2 regions of the Peribacillus sp. 05N428 genome follow, and region 2 is predicted to be linked to the other one. Evidence: riboswitches for the same ligand, from Rfam matches in the RefSeq annotation. Region 2 holds a riboswitch; the other holds the start of a gene.
The links. Region 2 has a riboswitch for S-adenosylmethionine ahead of AC1DIV_RS17685 (bifunctional homocysteine S-methyltransferase/methylenetetrahydrofolate reductase). Riboswitches for the same ligand answer to the same signal wherever they lie in the genome.
Positions count from the first base shown of each region.

Region 1 (4,428 bases), on a different contig from region 2:
TGATTAATTTAGGAATCGGGTTTGTCAGCATGCCATCACCGATTTCTTCCAGGTCAGTAAGGATCATATTAAAGACCCCTTTTGGAAGACCGGCATATTCAAATGCTGCAGCGATGATGATTCCTCCAGTAAATCCAACTTGAACGTCCGGTTTATGAACGACTGCATTTCCTAATGCAATGGCTGGTGCGATGGTTCTCATTGACAAGTTCATCGGAAAGTTAAACGGAGATATTGAAGAGATAACTCCTAGTGGCAGACGATGTATATGATTGACTTTATGCTCTATAGCTGACGGAACCTCATGCATTTGATATATTTCATCCACCATGTTAGTAGATTCTTCGACTATTTCCATAGTAAGCTGAAATTCAACGTTTGCTTTAATAAGCGATCCGCCTGTTTCACGGGAAATCATTTCAACGATTTCATTCCGGTTTTCCTGCAGGAATTCACCAACTTTAAGCAGGACCTGACGACGTTTTTCGGCTGATGTTTTTGCCCAACCTTTTTGAGCATTCTTTGCTATTTCAAATGATTCTTCGAGCTGTTTTGATGTAGCCAAGCTCACATTTGAAATCACGGCATTATTGTATGGGTTTAAAATATTATATCTGCGTTGACTTAAGCCTTCCATCCATTCCCCATTGATGAAGCTTTTGTTTAGATCCTTGAATTTCTCCATTTTGAACACCCCTTTATGTTGTAAACAAATATATTTTACTGCTGTTTGTATCATATTTAAAATATCTATATAATTAAGTTTATATACGATATACATATATATCAGAGGTGCCAATATGGATATTAGACAATTACGATATTTTCTCATTCTTGCAGAAGAAGGCCAGGTTTCCCGTGCAGCCAAAAAGTTGAATATGTCACAGCCGCCATTAAGCCAGCAGCTCCGCCTTATGGAAGAAGAATTAGGGACTACTTTACTTGAGCGAAAAAGGAACGGTAAAAGTATGGAGTTGACCGAAGCTGGGAGGGTACTTTACGAGAAGGCTAAGGATATGCTGCAATATTTCGAGGACTCCTTGCTCGAAGTGAAGGAAACGGGTGAGGGAATTAAAGGTACACTTTCAGTAGGTTCCGTACTTGCGTATATGTCTTATTTACCTGATAAAATTAATAGTTTCAAGAAAAAATATCCTTCAGTTTCCTTTAAAATATTCGCAGGAGATCCATATGAAATAAGTAATTATTTGGAGAATCAGGATATCGAACTTGCCATTGTTCATTTACCTGTCGAGATGAAGGGTCTTTCCAGTTTGAACTTAGGACAAGTGCCCAATGTTTTTGTTGTACCTGAGGATTGGGACAGCTTCACTTCGAAGGATAGGGTTCATTTAAAGGATATTGAAAACATCCCATTGCTTTTAGTGCATAGGGAAAAAGGACCAGGTATTTACGAGGAAATTATCGAGGAATTTAAAAAGCGGGAAATACAGCTAAATATTTTATGCGAATGCCATGATGTAAATGTTCTGCTCTCTCTGGTTGCAGCTGGAGTTGGGGCGAGTATTGTTCCAAAATCAGCTGTTTCACCCCATATTATAAAAGGAGTGAAAGTGCTGGATATTATCGATTCTTCAATTCAATCGAATATAGCCTTGGTTTTTAGACAAGATCGTTATCTTTCCAAAACGGCAAAACATTTTATTGAGTTGTTTTGAAGAAAAGCTAGGCCTTCCTAATGCCTAGCTTTTACTTTACATTTAAGGATGAATCATTCCCATACTTCTTTTGCTACATCAACGACGAATTTCAGTTTTTCCCATTGCTGTGCTTCGGTTAGCTTGTTGCCGTGATGTGTGGAGGCGAAGCCGCATTGAGGGCTTAAGCATAATTGTTCGAGCGGAACGAAGTGCGATGCTTCTTTAATGCGTGCCTTAACAGCTTCCTTGTCCTCGATTTCCCCATTTTTTGAAGTGACGACACCCAGTACGACCCGTGCACCGCCATTTGGAATGTATTCCAATGGTTTGAAATCCCCTGAGCGTTGATCATCATATTCCAAGAAGAATCCATCCACTTTTTCTTTTGCCAATAAAGTTGGGGCGATACGGGCATAGCTTCCTTCAAACGCCCATGTCGACTGGTAGTTTCCGCGACATAGGTGGGTAGTGACGATAAGGTCTTCTGGTTTGCCTTCCAATGCGCCATTAATGACCCGAAGTGCAAGATCAATTAATTGTTCCCTCGTATATTTTCCATCCTTGAACTGGAAATCCGGAGCTGAAAGTCTGGCAATATATACATCATCCAATTGAAGATAACGCACACCTGCTTCATAAAAGGCTTTCAAAGCATGCTGATAGGCTTTGATGATATCATTTGCATAGTCTTCGATATCAGGGTAGACGTCTTCATTATGAATGCCTGCAGCAAATAATTGATTCGGACTGGGGATGGTTTGCTTGGCAACGGCACGTCCGTTCACTATTTTGTTCAATTCAATGAAATCACGAATGAAGGGATGTTCAGGGTTGAATGAAACCTTCCCGGTATTGCGAACATTATATCTCTCTGTTTCCACACCATCGAATGTGAGGCCTTTTTCAGTTACATATCCCTCGATGCCATTTAAATGTTCGAGGAAGTCAAAGTGCCACCATGTTCGTCTGAACTCACCGTCCGTAACGGCCTCTAAACCAACTTCAATTTGTTTATCGACGATCCGTTTGATTTCTTCAGTTTCAATTTCACGAAGCCGCTCAGCTGAAATGGTACCTTCCTTAAAGTCCTTTCTGGCAATATGTAAACGTTCCGGTCTTAATAAACTTCCGACGTGGTCCGCCCTGAATGGTGCTTTCGTTAATGTGATTGACATGTTGATTCCTTCTTTCCTTTTAAAAATAAAAAACCTCTCCTTAAAAATAAGAAGAGGTGTTGGCAACAAAGCTATATACTCTTCTTATCTTCAAGTTTTTACACTTCTGGAATTAGCACAGTACAAGATCAGTCTGTTGCTGAGGCATCAAAGGGCCAGTCCCTCCACCTCTCTGGATAAGAGTTGTCTATTAAATTAACTATGACTATACAGGTAGTTTTTATGAAGGTCAAGGGGTGGAGCTGGAATATTTCGAATATACCGTTTATTAATCTGGGCTGAAATGTTAACGGCATCAGGGAATCCGGCATATGCTTTGAGTGGGGAGGGGATGCAAGGATGAGTCCATTCAAAAATGGCATACCGATTACGGTAACTGAAGCCATGATAGAGAGAATCATAAGAATGAAATCATCTGGTCAGGATATTAAAGTCGAGATTACGCCAAGGCATATTGTGCTTTCCGGAATGATGGAAGTGAAAAAAATGATGTTTAAGAAAAACGTGGCTTTCCGGATTACATTAAAACCGGTTCATGTGGAAAAAAGAACGATTTCATTTGAATTAGTGGAAATGGAACCCGTTGACAGGAATTTCATCAACCAAAGGATATTTAACAGACCGCCATTTTTTGAATATGAAAAAAGAGCAATCAAAATGAATGTTAATGCTTGGAGCATCGTGAGGAAAATTCCGATTGGCACAATTAAATCGTATGAACTCGCCGAAGGTGCATTGAAAATGAATCTTTCTATATGATTTAAGGGGATATTTTACATATATCCTTAGCCGTAACCTATAAAGGGTTTGCCAGGTATGATAGTGTTAAGATGACATGGTTCATGAAAAAAATGTGTTTGATAAATCAAGCTCTTTAAAATATACTAAATGACTTGAAGTTTTGAGTTTTTCTGGGAATGAGGAGGATAATGATGGATCAGAAGATTTTGCCTGCTTCAGCAAGCATGAAGGATTTCGAAAGATTTCTAGAAAGTTCCTATGAAATAGGTGTGTTTCTTGATTTGCATATCTCACAATTGAAAAATGTAAGTATGATGGCAAAGCAGCATAATAAGAAAATGATTTATCATGTCGATTTGATCCATGGCATAAGAAGTGATGAGTACGCGACGGAATTCATTTGTCAGGAATATAACCCCTATGGGCTGATTTCGACTAAATCAAGCGTTATATTGAAGGCGAAGCAAAAGGGGGTCATTGCCATCCAGCGAATCTTTTTAATAGACTCACACGCGCTTGAGAAAAGTTATAAGCTGGTGCAGAAAACAAAGCCGGATTATATCGAAGTATTGCCGGGCGCCATGCCATGGATGATAAAAGAAGTGAAGGAAAGATTGCAGACACCGATTTTTGCAGGCGGCCTCATACGTACCTCGGATGAAGTCCTGAATGCACTTGATGCCGGCGCCTCGTCAATCACCACTTCAAAAACTGAATTATGGGATATCGTCTAATTGGGAAAAATTGAAAAAAATTACAGAAAAAATAGATTAATTTCTCACAAATTATTGACAGCGTTTTCATAACCTAGTATATTTTACAGTACAAGTTAATATATGTGACGGAGACTA
Region 1 covers NZ_JBFTMS010000041.1:18,517-22,944, forward strand. The annotation lists gene AC1DIV_RS24540 (aldehyde dehydrogenase family protein) at 1-685, opposite strand, end outside; gene AC1DIV_RS24545 (LysR family transcriptional regulator) at 801-1,679, shown strand; gene AC1DIV_RS24550 (5-methyltetrahydropteroyltriglutamate--homocysteine S-methyltransferase) at 1,733-2,836, opposite strand; SAM riboswitch class I at 2,918-3,019, opposite strand; gene AC1DIV_RS24555 (hypothetical protein) at 3,176-3,595, shown strand; gene AC1DIV_RS24560 (glycerol-3-phosphate responsive antiterminator) at 3,769-4,311, shown strand.
Region 1: it holds a riboswitch for S-adenosylmethionine, as region 2 does, so the genes downstream of both, AC1DIV_RS24550 (5-methyltetrahydropteroyltriglutamate--homocysteine S-methyltransferase) here and AC1DIV_RS17685 (bifunctional homocysteine S-methyltransferase/methylenetetrahydrofolate reductase) in region 2, are expected to answer to the same signal.

Region 2 (4,428 bases):
TCTTTGATGTAAGCAATGATTTCTGGGAATTGAGGTGATAATTCCTTTTCATTTCGACTCGAAATGCTTATGGTATCGGATTCTATCGTTAATATAGCCCTAAAGCCGTCATATTTGACTTCATAACGCCAATCCTTGGAGTTGGGGGCTTCAGGGTAATAGGTAGGCAGCATCGGTTTCATATTTGTATTTACCTCCGCAAATAATTGATAACATTATTTTGCCAAAAAAACGAAGTGTTACAGTTGGCAATTGTTTTTTCGGTTTTTTTTGAACAAAGGGGAATAATAAAATTGTTCTTCTCATCAAAAATAAGTTATGAGGTGACGAATATGCATACGATGTGGAAGGGAAGCATATCATTCGGCTTGGTGAACATTCCGATCAAACTTCATGCTGCAACGGAGGATAAGGATATATCTTTAAGGACGTTGCATAAGGAATGTCATACACCGATTAAATACGAGAAGGTTTGTCCAGTATGCGAGAAAGAAGTGGGGAAGGATGATATAGTCCGCGCTTTTGAGTATACAAAGGGAAAGTTTGTTGTATTGGAAGACAATGAACTAGAACAACTGAAAAAACAAAACGAAGAAAAAGCCGTGGAAATCGTGGATTTTGTTAAAATTGAAGAAATAGATCCCATTTATTTTAACCGGAGTTATTACATGTCCCCAAATGACGGGGGGATAAAAGCTTATTCCCTTTTGAGGCAGGCCCTCAAGGAATCGAATAAGGTGGGGTTGGCAAAAATCATCATTCGATCCAAAGAACAAATGGCGGTAATCCGAGTCGTTGATAATACCTTGGTTATGGAAACGATTCATTATCCGGATGAAGTCCGCTCCACAGCGGATGTTCCGAATATCCCTGCCAATGATACCATAGTAAAAAAAGAAATCGATACTGCCGTATTATTGATAGATCAATTAACGACTACTTTCGATCCGACAAAATACACCGATGACTATCGAACCGCGTTACTAGAATTGATTGAATCAAAGAAAACGGGACAGACGACGATTACAGCGAAAACAAAAGAACCAGTTTCCAACAATGTAACTGATTTAATGGAGGCATTACAGGCATCCATAGACCGTACAAAACATGATGAACCGGAAAAGAAAAAGACGACCCGAAAGAAAGCGGCACCGAAAAAAAAGAAACAAGCGTAAACAGGAAGCTGAGCGGAAGACGGATGATGTCGCTCGGCTTTCTGCTTGTTTTTGCAAGGAATCAGGCTTCTAATAAGGAAATGAAAGGGACTTGATAAGGAGGGAAGGAAAGTACAAATAGGTGAGTCGATCAAGATGCAAGAAACTGAATGGAATTACAGGGAATTAGTGGATATTAATGAAAGCAAAAAAAATTCGCTCCCTAAAGAGCGACAATGAGGAATTCAATCGTGAAAATCAACATATAGGCGAACGGTTGTAGTTTTCGACTATATATTGTGTTCATATTCTACCATATTTAATTCTGAAATAGCAACTAAATTACTGAAACTAACCTATGAATTTTTCTGGAAATCAATGATATTTCGCCCATTAACTGCTCATATGGCTTTTTCATTTCATATACATATAAAAAGGTACTGAATAAAATGGATTTTTAGTATAATTTATACATATAGGATGATATAAATTTAATATGAATGGAAGATGCAAAATGGAAAATGGAAAAATCAAATCACTACATGCGGGGAAGCCGAAACATGAAATTTTTTCGAATATCGATATCTTTTCAGCCATGGATAAACAAGCACAGAATAATTTGACAGTGACTAAAGCTGGCATAATCGGCGATGGTGTCGGTAATGTAAAGTTCCATGGAGGTCCTGATCGGGCTTTGTGCTTTTACCCATTTGAGCATTATTCATTATGGAATGAAAAATTCTCTAAAAAGCTGGATATCCCTGCATTCGGTGAAAATTTAACTATAGCGGGGATGAGGGAAGAAACAACGTATATCGGCGATATTTATCAAATAGGCGATGTGATTGTTCAAATTAACCAAGGGAGGATACCTTGTTCGACCATTTCCTTCTTCAATCAAGAACCTAAGTTTTTGGAACGCGTGCTGAAAACGAGTTTCACTGGTTATTTTGCAAGAGTACTTCAAGAAGGAACGATAAATAAACAAAACGAGATTGTGCTAATAGATCGTCTACAAGAAAAAATTTCTGTCCATTACGCAGCAGAGGTCATCCTTCATAAACGGGATGGGCTGGAAGGTGCTAAGGCTTTACTTACACTAGACTCGTTAGCGGAAGACTGGAAACAAAGGATCTTGAAGAGGGTTCAAGCAGCAAAAAATTGAATGATTTTTGCAAAAGTGAAAAAAATGTCGATCAGGTATTGAAATTGACAGATTATTAATGTAAATTAAATATAATCAAATTTTGAAATCTTATGAAAATTATATAAATGGATCTTATCGAGAGAGGTGGAGGGACTGGCCCGAAGAAACCTCAGCAACCAGCTTAGGCAAAGGTGCTAAATCCAGCAAGCAGAGCTTGATAGATGAGGAGAATGTTTCAAAAACCTTCTTCTTTGAGAAGGTTTTTTTTCCTTTTCTCTCATACTCATAGACTACTACAAAAACAGGATTGTTTTTGAGAGAGGGTGTAATGATGAATTTTCGTAAAGAATTAAAAGAAAGAATGCTGATTGGAGAAGGGGCAATGGGGACCTTGCTTTACTCTAATGGCATTGATCAATGTTATGAGGAATTAAACTGTACGAACCCAGATCAAATAGAGTCCATCCATCGAGCCTATCTGGAAGCTGGTGCAGATATCCTTCAATCGAATACATACGGAGCCAATTTCAATAAATTGAAGCGGTATGGACTTGAAGATGAAGTGAGCAGAATCAATCGCCAGGGAGTTATTCTTGCTAAAAAAGCGGCAAAAGGAAAAGCATACGTCTTCGGTACCATAGGGGCCCAGCGGAGTATCAGGAAATCGGATTTAAGCATGGAAGAGATAAAACGGGGTTTTCGTGAACAGCTATACAGTCTGTTGATGGAAAATCCTGATGGGATTCTCCTGGAAACATTTTATGACCTGGAAGAACTGGAAACCGTCCTGCAAATCGTTAAAAATGAAACGGGACTGCCGATTATCGCAAATGTCTCGATGCATGAACTGGGTAATCTTCAAAGTGGAATCCATTTAAATGAAGCCTTTCAAAAACTCGAGCAATTGGGTGCCGATGTGGTTGGTGTAAATTGCCGCCTCGGACCACATCATATGATTCGGGCCTTGGAAGAAGTGAGTTTGCCAAAGCAAGCATCGATTGCCATTTACCCTAACGCCAGCCTGCCGGATTATGTCGATGGGAGGCTCGTTTATAAAGCTGTGCCGGAATATTTCGGTTCTAGTGCCCTGGAACTTCGTGAGCAAGGCGCCGCGATCATAGGAGGGTGCTGTGGAACGACTCCACTGCATATTCAAGCTGTAAAGCATGCAATTGGAAGTTTGGCTCCCGTGAAAGAGAAATTTACGAAATCCCGTGAAATAGAAGTAATTGAAGTGAACGATAGGGAATTGGAACTTCCCCTTTACGAAAAAGCCAAAACGGAACGGACGATTCTTGTTGAGCTTGATCCACCGAAAAAGCTAGGGATAGAGAGCTTCATGACTGGTGCTGAGGTTTTGAAAAAAGCAGGGGTCGATTCCATTACATTAGCGGACAATTCACTTGCCTCACCAAGGATATCGAATGATGCACTGGCTAATTTACTGAAGAACCAATTGAATATAAATCCGATGGTGCATATAACATGCCGAGATCGAAATTTGATTGGCCTGCAGTCACATTTAATGGGTCTGCAGACGGTAGGGCTGAACGAAATATTGATCATCACCGGAGACCCTTCAAAAATTGGGGACTTCCCGGGTGCCACTTCGGTTTATGATTTATCTTCCTTTGACCTGATAAGCATGGTCAAACAATTTAATGAAGGTCTTTCCTATTCCGGTCAAAGTTTGGGGCAACGGGCAAATTTTAAAATTGCGGCAGCTTTTAATCCCAATGTGAAATATCTGGATAAAGCCGTACTGAGAATGGAAAAGAAGATTGCCTGCGGTGCTCAATCCTTTTTGACACAGCCAATTTATTCCGTGGAGCAAATCGAAGAAGTATATGAAGCGACAAAACATCTAGAAACCCCGATTTTCATCGGTATCATGCCCTTAACAAGCACCCGGAACGCCGAATTCATCCATAATGAGATCCCAGGCATCAAATTGCCTGATAATGTTAGAAGGGCCATGGCTCTAGCGGGGGATGACCCTGTAAAGTCAAGGATTGAAGGGGTGAATATTGCGCGGGAACTGGTGGACGCGGCTAGGGAAAAATTCAAGGGCATATATTTAATCACTCCATTCCTTCGCTATGAAATGACGGCGGAACTTACGAAATA
Region 2 covers NZ_JBFTMS010000019.1:62,231-66,658, forward strand. The annotation lists gene ligD (DNA ligase D) at 1-182, opposite strand, end outside; gene ku (non-homologous end joining protein Ku) at 333-1,175, shown strand; gene AC1DIV_RS17680 (MOSC domain-containing protein) at 1,669-2,319, shown strand; SAM riboswitch class I at 2,431-2,529, shown strand; gene AC1DIV_RS17685 (bifunctional homocysteine S-methyltransferase/methylenetetrahydrofolate reductase) at 2,633-4,428, shown strand, end outside.